Marinobacterium aestuarii: one gene and its partner. The protein of the gene in region 2 interacts with the protein of the main gene of each other region in a pairwise test. Links are inferred from orthologs where the notes say so. Each region holds a gene or a part of one and is shown on either strand. Other genes may lie near its edges.

What was found.
Region 1: the proteins of A8C75_RS00545 (region 2) and paaX interact in binary tests that used the Escherichia coli proteins (3 or more experiments, as listed by UniProt). The link is inferred for Marinobacterium aestuarii from one-to-one orthologs.

Annotation. Positions count from the first base shown.
Region 1 is NZ_CP015839.1:3,178,026-3,183,860, forward strand. What follows is about bases 2,280-5,028. They hold paaX (phenylacetic acid degradation operon negative regulatory protein PaaX), read right to left. Parts: upstream 4,245-5,028; coding sequence 3,315-4,244; downstream 2,280-3,314. Other genes in these bases: A8C75_RS13900 (class I SAM-dependent methyltransferase), read right to left, coding at 2,280-2,872. Also shown: A8C75_RS13895 (AAA family ATPase), read left to right, coding at 1-1,964; more of A8C75_RS13900, read right to left, coding at 2,144-2,279; A8C75_RS13910 (hypothetical protein), read right to left, coding at 5,191-5,835. UniProt on the Escherichia coli protein: Negative regulator of the paaZ and paaABCDEFGHIJK catabolic operons. Binds the consensus sequence 5'-WWTRTGATTCGYGWT-3'. Binding of PaaX is specifically inhibited by phenylacetyl-coenzyme A (PA-CoA).
Region 2 is NZ_CP015839.1:117,918-123,990, reverse strand. The notes cover bases 1,719-4,705. They hold A8C75_RS00545 (sensor histidine kinase), read right to left. Parts: upstream 3,859-4,705; coding sequence 2,578-3,858; downstream 1,719-2,577. Other genes in these bases: A8C75_RS00535 (helix-turn-helix transcriptional regulator), read right to left, coding at 4,647-4,705; A8C75_RS00540 (response regulator transcription factor), read right to left, coding at 3,855-4,559; astD (succinylglutamate-semialdehyde dehydrogenase), read left to right, coding at 1,719-2,496. Outside these bases: astA (arginine N-succinyltransferase), read left to right, coding at 1-1,027; more of astD, read left to right, coding at 1,024-1,718; more of A8C75_RS00535, read right to left, coding at 4,706-5,513; A8C75_RS00530 (sulfatase-like hydrolase/transferase), read right to left, coding at 5,665-6,073. UniProt on the Escherichia coli protein: Histidine kinase member of the two-component regulatory system CpxA/CpxR which responds to envelope stress response by activating expression of downstream genes including cpxP, degP, dsbA and ppiA.

The DNA of each region.
Region 1 (5,835 bases), 3.1 Mb from region 2 along the record:
TCTACTCCAGCCTGCAGCAGTCTGAGGGGGAATACCGTTCGCTGTTCGAAAACGCCATCGAGGGCATTTTTCGTATCGACACCGGCGGGCGCTTTATCTCCGCCAACCCGGCTCTGGCGCGGCTGCTGGGCTACGACAGCCCGGCGGGCTTTCTCGACGAGGTGCCGGACATCAACCGCCAGGGCTTTGCCAGCCCGGGGGCACTGCAGCGTTTTCTGGCCATTCTGAATCGCCAGGACAGAGCGGTGAATTTCGAGACGCCCTGGTACCGCCGCGATGGCAGCACCCTGTTCGTGTCGGTGTCGGCGCGCCGGATCCTGGGCGAACAGGGTGATCTGCTCTATTACGAAGGCTCCCTGAGCGACATCAGTGAGCGCAAGGCCAAGGAGCAGGCGGAACTGGCGCGGGAAAAGGCGGAAGCCGCCAGCGAAGCCAAGAGTCAGTTTCTGGCCACCATGAGCCATGAAATCCGCACCCCGATGAACGGCATTCTGGGCATGGCGCAGTTGCTGATGCGGGCGCCCCTGTCGGCCGAACAACAGACCCAGGTCAAGGCTATCTACCAGTCGGGCCGCACCCTGCTGTCGATCCTCAATGATGTACTGGATTTCACCAAGATCGAAGCCGGGCAACTGACACTGGAACAGCACCCCTTCTCGGTGCGCCAGGTGGTGGATGAGATACGCCCGCTGCTGGAATCACTGGCGCGGGAAAAGGCCTTGCAGCTGATTGTACGGCTGGACAACGCCCTGCCTGAGAGGGTGTGCGGCGACAGGCGCGCCCTGAGCCAGGTGCTGCTGAACCTCGGCGCCAACGCCCTCAAGTTCACCCAGGAGGGCTATGTCGCCCTGCGCGTGCGCTGCCTGCGGCGCAGCGACAGTGAGATCCGCCTGCGCTTTGAGGTGGAGGACTCCGGCATCGGCATACCGCAAAGCGCCCGCGAGCGCATCTTCGCCCATTTCAGCCAGGCCGACAGTACCATCACGCGACGCTTTGGTGGCACCGGACTGGGCCTGTCCATCTGTCGCCGCCTGGTTGAGCTGCAGCAGGGGCAGATCGACTTTGACAGCACCGAAGGCCGCGGCAGCCTGTTCTGGTTCGAGCTCGACTATGTCCAGACCCAGGCGCAGCCACCTGCCGCCGATACGGCCCAGCCCTGGCGACCCACAGTCCCTGCGCGGGCACTGGATATACTGCTGGTCGAGGATACCGAGATCAATCAGCAGGTCAGCTGCGGCCTGCTTGAAAGCGAAGGCCACAGCGTCAGTATCGCCGACGATGGCTACACGGCGCTGTCGATGCACAACGATCATGCCTACGATCTGGTGCTGATGGATATCCACCTGCCCGACATGGACGGCGTGGAAACCGCCCGGCGCATGCGCCAGCACCCCGACAGCAGCCGGGCTGCGGTACGCATCATTGCCCTCACCGCCTCCGTCACCGGGCCGGAGATTCAGCAGTACCTGGACGCCGGCATGGATGCCGTGGTGGGAAAACCGCTACAGTTCAGCGAACTCGAACGCCTGCTGTACGATGAACAGGCCAGTGCTGGCGATGCGGTTCCTCCGGCCAGCACCCGCCCTGAAAATACCCAGGCTAGTGACTCAGTACCAACCGCACCGCTGGCAGATGGGCCAGGTGCTGACAACACTTCGACCGATGCCGACTTGCTAGACAGCAGCCTGCTGGCCCAGCACCGCAGCATGCTGGGTGAGGAACACTTTGACGGCCTGTTGTTGCGCATGCAGGCCCAGTGCGACAGCCTGCTCACTGAGCTGGCCGAAACGGATGCCGATCAGCCCGCCCTGTTGCACAAGCTGGCCGGCACCTGCGCCAACTTCGGCCTTGTCGCCGCCGCCGCCCGCTGCCGCGAACTTGAGCGCAGCGGCCCGCCCTGCGATAGCGCCGCTCAACAGGCCCTGCGCCAGCTGTACGAGCGCAGCATCGCGGCACTGCCCTAGCCTTGCTGCCAGCCAACCAGGAGCGCCCTTATCATCATCCTCGGGGTTAATTGCTTGCGCTACTCAAACGACGGGGCTGCGCTGTGGAGTACCAGGAGCCACCAGGCTGGATCGGAACAGATGTTTTGGCGATAGAGCAACTCCAGGCATGAATGGGGACAACTCCTGAAGTTGGACTTTCATTTTTGCACCGAGATCAGCAACATCATCGGCCGATCCAGTTCTTCCAACAGGCCTGGATTTTCAGTTACCTGTTCCCCGGTAGGCGCCCATTCCTGTACATGGCGGATGCTGAAGCCGAGGTTGATCAATGTATTGAGCGTCGTCCCGATAGTTCGGTGATGCTTGATAACCCCTTTGGCGAACCAGTCCGTTTTCCGCGGCCCCTCCACCGAATAGCTTTCCAGGGGCCAGATTCTTCTACCGTCGCCGTCCCTGGACCACGCCGGCATTACGGGCGCCATATAGATTGGGTGCTCGATAGTAAAAACAAACCGTGCCCCGGGAGTCAGAGCACGATAGATCGTTGCCACCAGTTTGCCGAAGTCGTCGATATAGTGGAACGCGAGTGAGCTGTACGCAAAGTCAAATGCCCCCTCTGGAAGAGCAAGCTGCTCCAGATCGGAGATCTTGTAGTCAATATTTTCATCATTCGTCGCGGACTTGGCACGCTCTAGCATTTTTTCGGAAAGGTCCAAACCGAGCACATGGACAGCCCCCTGCTCTCGGGCCCATCGCGCAAACCAGCCAAAGCCACAGCCAAGATCCACAACTCGCTTGCCGTCCAGACCTGGCAGCATTGCGCGAATGGCGGCCCATTCCGGCGCACCATCAAGCCCATGTACAGACCGAGGTAGCTGGCTATAACCGTCAAAAAATTCGCTTCTGTCGTAAATATTTTGTGCCATTCATCTTTCCCTTGAATTACAGAGTAGTGAGGCGCTGCGAGTTCAATAACGCGTCTCATTCACCTGAGGTGCAGGCTGAAGTTTAGCAATTTGTGCGGAAGTTGGAATCGCTGTAGAGCGATGATGAGCGTCGTTTTTCTTGTTAGACGACGGGCGCCGTGCCTGTCGCCAAGAACGGAGGTCAGACCGGGTTGGCGTCTGTGCCCTCAGGCGGGAAACCTTTTCGTCGACGTGGGCGATCTGCAGCACTTTCAGATCCGGTTTCGCAGGCCCCATCAGCTGCATGCCCATGACGCGCTGGAAGCACCAAGGGGACTAGATTGGTGATTGGTTATTGGTTATTGGTTATTGGTTATTGGTTATTGGTGAGAGTATGAGCATTACGAATAACGAATAACGAATAACGCCAGCCTTTTAAAGGTGGACGTAACCCGAGCAGGGCTCAGGCTTTTACGCCACCGAAACGCTTGTAAAACGCAGGCATGGGTTCAGGCAGTGGGCCATCGGCGGTTTCGAACATCTTGGCGATATACTCCTCGGACGCGGCGCACACCAGACTATAGAGGTTGCGGCACAGCTGGCGGGCCGCCACGCCGCTCCAGTCTTGGGGCAAGAGCTCAGCCGGCAGTTGCGGGTCGCGCAGCAGGACCTTGCGGTACTCATGAATCAGCAGGGTGCGGGCAAGGAAGCATTCACCAGGATCGAGACTGTCCTGCGCCTTCATCTCCTGCCACACCGGGCGAAAGCGTTCCAGAAAGTGCTTATAGCTGTCCGACACCTGATCCAGGTTCCAGCACTCGCGGGACTGTTCACGCAGCGCCTGGGACGAAAAGGCGTCGCCTTCACGGGTTTCAAACAGAATGCAGTCATCCAGCGCCCCCAGCTCCTGCAGGGTGTTGCGTACTTCCTGCATGTCGCAGTGGGGCATGGCCATAAGAATCGGCGAGAAGGAGCCAAAACCCATCCAGCTCAGCTCATCGCGCACCTGCTGGCGAATGTCCACGGGCACCTGGGACAATACCGCCAGGCACCAGGACCCATCCCACTCCGGCAGCACCGGCAGATAGATACGCTTGAAAGCCTTGTCGAAACGCCGCCGCCCCTGGGCCGTGAGACTGTAATAGCTGCGCCGCCCCAGCTGCTGTGCCGACAGCCAGGGCTCTTCCTTGCTAAGGCGAAACACCGAGGTACGCACCAGCCGCTGATTCAAGCCAAAGGATTCCAGCACCTTGATCAAGCTGCCCAACCAGACAGTACCGCCGCGCGGCACTATGGCATCACCAAAGATGGTGATGATCAGTGACCCTGCCCGAATCGGGCGCTGGGTGCAGAACTGCTGGACAAGCTCGGCTAAATGACTGGAATTGCTCATAAAATTGGCGTGTTCGATGGCAGCGAAGAGTAGCCTCATTCTATAGAGCGGCGCCGATTGATGCAAAGCACAAGACCCTGGCCGAGCACTCACTTCCCGCCCTGCAGGATAAGGCGCCGCGTAGCCCGTCAGCCGATGAGGTGATTTCAGGTTTTGTGGCTTCACTGACCTAGTGTACTGCTTCGCCCTAATGGGTGCTTATAGAGCCCGCCAATTTGTGTCCGGCAAGGCGCCGTTCGCCGGTAATAGTGGGGCTCTTGCCAAGAGCGGCAACGCAGTTGGGCGCGAATTGGCGCGCTCCCTTCGGGCGAACCGCCAGAAGGCCGTCCGCGGTGTTGCATTTCCTCGACATAGGCCCACTATGCCTTCGAAAATGCGCCGTGCGGCCAGCCTCCTGGCGACTCGCTAAAAGCGCCTCTAAGAGCGAAGCAGTACACTAGCACTAGCACGTCAATATAGGGGATGACGCGAATCAAGCCATTTTCGGTTCTGTCGAGGTGCTTTATAACCGGGTGCGGCTGCACTCCAGCAATGACGACATGAGTCCTGTGGACTACGCATCAGCGTTTCGTGCAGCCGCTTGAAAATGTGTCCACTAATTCTGGGGCACATCAAGGCCTCGGCTTCAGCCAAAGCCTCTTCATTCTAACTTCGAAGCCTTTTTTCGGACCGGCTCGGGTTTCGCTTTAGCAGTGTTCGACCACCAACGGCTCGACGCTCACCCCGATCAGCTCATTAACCAGTACTTTGGGAGCAGGTCTGGCTGGGATAGCCAATGTTCATTGGACTCCGATAGCCAGGAGGTCTTGTAAGAGTTGATTGATCTGGCGGCGGCTGATCCTAGACGGTCGAACAGCCAGAGCTCGGTGCGTTAGCGGGATGGGGGTGGGGAGGGGAGCTGACGAAGACAAGGATAGAGAAACGCCGATAAATTTTTACGGTAATTTCACTCGCTCTTGATACCCAGGTAGTCGCGCACTTGAAGTAATCTCTTGGGGAACTCCAGTTCCTTAGCCTCTGTTGGCCACATACCGTGATTATCTGGCAGCGCGTGTAAGAACTCCGCACCATATCTGCGATATGCGACGCGGGCCTCATTGGTCAGGAATACGCTGCGGATTAGGTACTTGGCTATCCTGAGCGCTCCCTTGACGTTTCCCTGCTCGAGATGGTCGACGATGTACATTCTTGTGGCCAATGCGGCGAGTTTAACTCGTACGACTTCCCGAGCCTGCTTTCTCTCCGCGTACCTAAGTCCGACAAGGTTGTTGATTCGTGATTTTAAGCATAAGGGAGGCGACAAGATGGGTATTTGTAGGTCGCCAACTGGCAGGGCATCTGCAAACTTGATCACTTCTCGGTCGGTCAATCCATAAACGGCGATGAGGAACTCGATTGACAAGTTTTCCCCTGTAGCCCCTTTGATCATTACCACTCCTGAGTTGGGAGTTTGATCACCAAAGGCAGGAAACTTTGCTTGGCCGCCCCAAGCTTCAGCGCATAGCTCTATGGCGTGCCGCTTCCCGAGCAGGTCTAGGTCGTCACTCGCAAGGTGTGTGTATTCTTCACCCGTAAGCTGATCCAATAGGTA
Region 2 (6,073 bases):
AATGAGGCCGATCCGCGAGAGCGATCTGGATGTGTTGTGTGACATCGCCAGGGAGTCCGGCCCCGGATTTACCTCACTGCCGGATAACCGCGAGCTGCTGCAGGCCAAGATCGAACGTACCCGCCACACGCTGCAACAGGAGGCCGTGCTGGACGGTAGCCAGGGTTATCTTTTCGTGATGGAGGACCTTGCCAGCGGCCAGGTGATAGGCACCAGCGGCATCGAAACCGCCGTGGGCCTGAACGAGCCCTGGTATCACTACCGTATCGGCACCGTCGTGCATGCTTCGCGCGAACTCAAGGTCTACAACAATTTCCGCACCCTGGACCTGTGCAACGACTACACCGGTTGCGCCGAGGTCTGTACCCTGTATCTGAAACCCGACTTTCGCAAGGGCAGCAACGGCAACCTGCTCTCCAAGAGCCGTTTCATGTTCATGGCCGAATACCCGGAGCGCTTTTCCGAGCGCGTCATCGCCGAAATGCGTGGCTACTCCGATGAAAAGGGGCGTTCGCCCTTCTGGGACGGTCTGGGGCGGCACTTTTTTTCCATGGAATATTCCCAGGCGGATTACCTCACAGGCTCCGGCAACAAGATCTTTATCGCCGAGCTCATGCCCAAGCACACCATCTATCTGCATCTGCTGCCCAAGGATGCCCAACGGGTGATCGGCCAGGTGCATCGCAATACCGAACCCGCCAAGCGCATGCTGGAAAACGAAGGCTTTCGGTTTGAGGGTTATATCGACATCTTCGACGCCGGCCCCACAGTCGCGACCCGCCTCAACGATATCCGCAGCGTGCGTGACAGTCGTTACGTCAAGGCCCGGATCAGCGACAGCTCCTGCAGAAGTGACCACCTCTACCTGATCAGCAACACCCTGCTGGAAGACTTTCGCTGCACAGTCGCGCCTCTTCAGCCCGAGGGCAGCGCGGCCCAAATCAGCCACGAACTGGCCGAGGCGTTACGCGTCTCCAACGGTGACCCGCTGCGCATAGTCCCCATCAAAGCGAGACAACCCGAATGACCGAACCCGCTTCCCTGTTTATCAATGGCCAGTGGTGTCAGGGTGATGACGCCGACATGGAATCCTTTAACCCTGGCAACGGCCAGCGTATCTGGCACGGGCGCGCCGCCAGCAGTGAACAGGTTAATGACGCTGTTCTGGCGGCCCGCAACGCTTTCGAGCACTGGCGCCTGATGACGTTTGAGCAGCGCGCCACCCTGGTACGCCGTTTTGTCAGCCAGCTGGAACAGCACCGCGACCTGCTCACTGATACCATCGGCCAGGAAACCGGCAAGCCGCAATGGGAAGCCGCCACCGAAGTGGCCGCCATGATCGGCAAGGCCGATATCTCGATTCAGGCGGCACTGGAGCGCAGTGGCGAAAAACGCCAGCACAGCAATGGTATTACCTCGACGCTGCGGCATCACCCCCATGGCGTGGTGGCGGTGTTCGGCCCGTACAATTTCCCCGGCCACCTGCCCAACGGACACATCATTCCGGCGCTGCTGGCGGGCAACACCCTGCTGTTCAAACCCAGCGAGCTGACGCCCCGGGTGGCGGAGCTGTGCATGCATTTCTGGCAGAAGGCCGACCTGCCGGATGGTGTGCTGAACCTGCTGCAGGGCGGGCGCAGCACCGGCCAGGCCCTGGCCGCACACCCTGGGCTCGATGGCCTGTTCTTTACCGGCAGCGCCGAGACCGGCAGCTACCTGCACCAGCAATTCGCCGGCCATCCGGAAAAAATTCTGGCGCTGGAGATGGGCGGCAACAACCCGCTGATCGTGGCCGATACGCCGGATATGCGGGCTGCTGTGCTGATGACGATTCAGTCAGCCTACCTGAGCGCAGGCCAGCGCTGTACCTGTGCCCGCAAGCTGCTGGTGCCAAGAGGCCGCAGCGGCGACACCTTTATCGAACAGCTGCGTCAGGCCGTGCTGGATATTCAGGTGGGGCCCTACAACCAGCAGCCACAGCCCTTTATGGGCGCGCTGATCAGCGAGCAGGCGGCGCAGCAACTGTTGCAGGCCCAGCACGAACTGGTGCAACTCGGCGCCCGGGTGCTGGTGTCCATGAGCCAGCTGCGCCCCCGCACCGGCCTGCTGTCGCCGGGGCTGATTGATGTCAGCGCCGTACGGGATCTGCCCGACAAGGAATATTTCGGTCCGTTGCTGCAGATCATCCGCTACGACGACTTCGATGAGGCGCTGGATCTGGCTAACGCCACGGCCTTCGGCCTGAGCGCGGGCCTGTTCAGCAGCGACGCCCAGCTGTATCAGCGGTTTTTACAGCGCATCCGCGCAGGGATCGTCAACTGGAACCGCCCGCTCACCGGCGCCAGCAGCGGCCTGCCTTTTGGTGGCATAGGCCGCAGTGGCAATCACAGGCCCAGCGCCTGGTATGCCGCGGACTACTGTGCCTATCCGGTGGCATCCCAGGAAGCGGAGCAACTCGATATGCCGGCCACTCTGCCACCGGGTCTGACGCTTTAAGCTTTTGATCTTAAATCCTGGTCCTTTGGCTCTGGCCTTGGCCTTTCAACTTTCGACTTTCGACTTTTAACCTTGAATTGCTCAGGCCACCGGCAGCCGAACCAGCAGTTCAAGCCCACCCTGGGGGTGATTGCGCGCTTCGATGCTCCCCCCCAGAATGCGCAGCGCACGGCGCGCAATGCTCAGCCCCAGACCATAGCCATCGGCATCAACACCGCTACGCTGGCGGAAGAAGGGATCAAACAGTTGCTCCAGGGTATCGGACGGCACGCCCGGGCCATGATCCCGAATCCGCAGCTCGTGCAGGTTGCCGACCGCTGCGTAACTCAGTTCGATCGCAGTCCCCATCGGCGTGTGCTTGAGGGCGTTATTGAATACATTGCCCAGGGCACGTTCCAGTAATTGGCGGTTGCCCCGCGCCCGGCAACCTTTGGGCACCTCAAAGGTCAGGGTGCGTTCAGGCTGCTGAAAGTGGATGTCCTCCCTCAGTTCGGTCACCAGCTCCTGCACGCTGAAGGCATCGGTCCCCGGCTCCAGCGCCTCAAGGCGCGACAGCGAGAGAATTTCGGTAATCAGGTGATCGATACGACCGCACTCACGATTAAGCCTTTGTAACAGGGGATCACCTTCGCCCAGGCGCTGCTCCAGCAACCCGGCCGCGGCCTGCAAACGCGCCAGAGGGGCGCGCAGCTCATGGGATACATCCTGCATCAGCCGCTGACTGGCCCCCAGGGTGCGCTCGACATAGTCCGCCATGGTATCGAACTCCCGCGCCAGCTCGCCGATCTCATCGCCCCGGGTGCTCAGTTGCTGATCGCTGCGTACTGCCAGATCGCCCTGGGCCAGCGCCCTGGTATGCAGCCGCAGGCGCTTGAGCGGCCGTACCACCAGCCAGGTCAGCACCAGGCTGGTCAGCGCCGACACCAGCAGTATCAGCACGATCTGCACCGACACCAGCAAGCCCAGGAAACGACCAAACTGCTCCCGCGGCGGCCAGGCCCCAACCTCCACGCGGTAACTGCGTCCGGACTCGGACACCAGCTCGAAGGTCAGCACAGGCCTGGCACCGGGCCCGCGTTTGGGCAGGGAGTTAAATACCCGCTCGTTGCTGCTCAGCTCCACAATGCGCATGCCGGGAGCCCCGCGGGATAACTTGCGCTGCAGCCGCTCCAGTCCATGACCTTCCTCGTAGCGCTCCAGCATGCGCTCAGCCAGGGCCCGAGCACGGGTTTCCTGCACCTCGGCATCGCGCTCGTGGTGCGACATGCCACCAACAATCACCACTGTGGCCAGGATCACCAGCACGCTGCTAAGCCAGATGGCCAGGAAGATCTTCCAGTACAGACTGCGATACCACTTCATCCCGCCTCCAGCACCAGCAGGTAACCTTCGCCACGCAATGTCTTGATCAGCTCCTGGCTATCGCCGCCGCGCTGCAGCTTTTGCCGCAACCGGCTCACGTGCACATCAATAGCGCGATCATAGGCCGTGAGCGGACGGTGCAGTACCCGTTCGGTCAGCTCGGCCTTGGACATCACCCGACCGGCGTTATGCAGCAGATAGGCCAGCACGTTGAACTCGGCGGAGGTCAGTTCCAATACCTCGCCCGCCACCCGCACTTCCCGCTGGCCTGGATCAAGGCGGATCCCGTGCAGCTCGATGGGCTGTTGCGGGAACTCCGTCTGCTGCGCAGGCACTTCACTGCGCCGGCGAATGGCCCGGATGCGTGCCAGCAGCTCGCGGGGATTGCAGGGCTTGCCCAGATAATCATCGGCGCCCATTTCGAGGCCCAGAATACGGTCGATTTCTTCACCCCGGCCCGTCAGCATGATCACCGGCAGCTGCACCCGCGGGCGCAGCTGCTGCAACAACTCCAGGCCGCTCTGGCCCGGCATCATCACATCCAGCACCATCAGGCTATAAGGATGACTGCCCTTTAGACGTTCAAGAGCTTCAAGGGCGTTATGGGCATAGTCAATCTCATAACCTTCATGACGCAGATAGTCGCCCAGCAGTTCGCACAGCTCGACGTCATCATCCACCAGCAGCAGTCGTTCTTTCATTCCGGCCCCCGTTATTCAGGCTCCATGATAACGCCGTCACCCGTCCCATACGGAGCCTTTACCTAACTTTACAGTCGATCTGCCAGATCAGGCGTCAGACACCGCCGTATCCATCAGATAGACATTATCAATGCTGTCGCGGGGCTCCCTGATCACCTCGGAGGGCGGATAGCCAAAGCGGCTCTTGAATGCCTTGCTGAGATGGAAGGCATCACTGAAACCGAGTTTGAACGCGGCCTGGGAAACATTCAGCGAGCTTCTGTTGAGCAGCGCATGGGCCATGTCGAGCTTGAGGTTCATGAAGTATTCCTTCGGCGTCTGGCCGGTGTATTGCAGGAATACCTTGCGAAACTGCTGCTCACTGGCGCCGTACAGGCGGGCCATGTCCTTCACCGCCCAGCGTTCATCCGTATGGCCATGCATCTGGCTGATCACCGTTTGGATGCGCCGCAGGGGCGCAGGCTCGGCATGGTGGTTCGACAGCGCCACCCACTGATAGAGCACCTTGGTGAAGATGGCGGCGGCATAGGCCTGATAATTAGTGTCGCCCACCCGAACGCAGCTCACCAGCTCGCTGAACTCGCGGCTATGGGCCGTCGGATCCCGCAGCAGCACCGGCGTATTGAGCGGCAGGGTGACCGGGCCATGCAGTACGAACTCGACCCAGTAGAGTTCCCACAACAGCCCCTCGCAGGCATAGCTCAGGATGTCACGGGCTTCGAGCAGCAGCACGCAGGCTCCCTTGGCGTGAATTTCCCGACCCGACCTGAGGCGGATAACGCCATGCCCCTGGCGGGTAAAGACACAGACATGGGCGCTGGACAGCAGCGGCAGTTTCTTGTCCCTGGGCCAAAGCACCTGATAGCTCTCATCGGCATAGATATCCCACACCGACCTCAGGGTGATACCAAAGGCCGTGGCGGGGCTTTCCAGCAGTACAGGGGTGTTTTTCATGCGTCACGCATTCATGGCAGGGGGCTTTGGATATTAGGCGTTGCGCCAAGGGCGGTCAAAACAGCCGTTACCAGGCGCTGTCTCGCTCCCGAAACAGGGCTGGCGAGGCTGCCAGCCCTGCGTTGTCGTGCTTACCCGAAGAGATGACACCTCAGAGCTGTGGCTTCAGCATCTGTATGTCATCCAGCGACTCATCCATGAAATGCTCCATGTTGTGCAGCCGGAAAGACGCGAAATAGCCGCTCCAGCGCTTGTCGGCGCGCATCACGGATCCTGCATGCCTGACCATGCGGGCACGAATGCCTGCCAGCGCCGGATCGTCGATGGCATTGACCGGTTCCACCGCGCCCAGGTCATACAGCTCTTCGCAGCCGGTGGTGGCACTGTAACCATAGAACCAGGCGGTATCGCCAAACCTCGCCTGGCAGCCAAAGCCGAAATTGGTGCCCACATGAATGCCCAGCTGATAGACCTGCTCAAGCGCGGGCCGCGTACCTGTGGCCATAATATCCAGCAGGCTCGCGCCTTCCATCTGCAGCGGCGTTTCCAGGCCTGCGGCC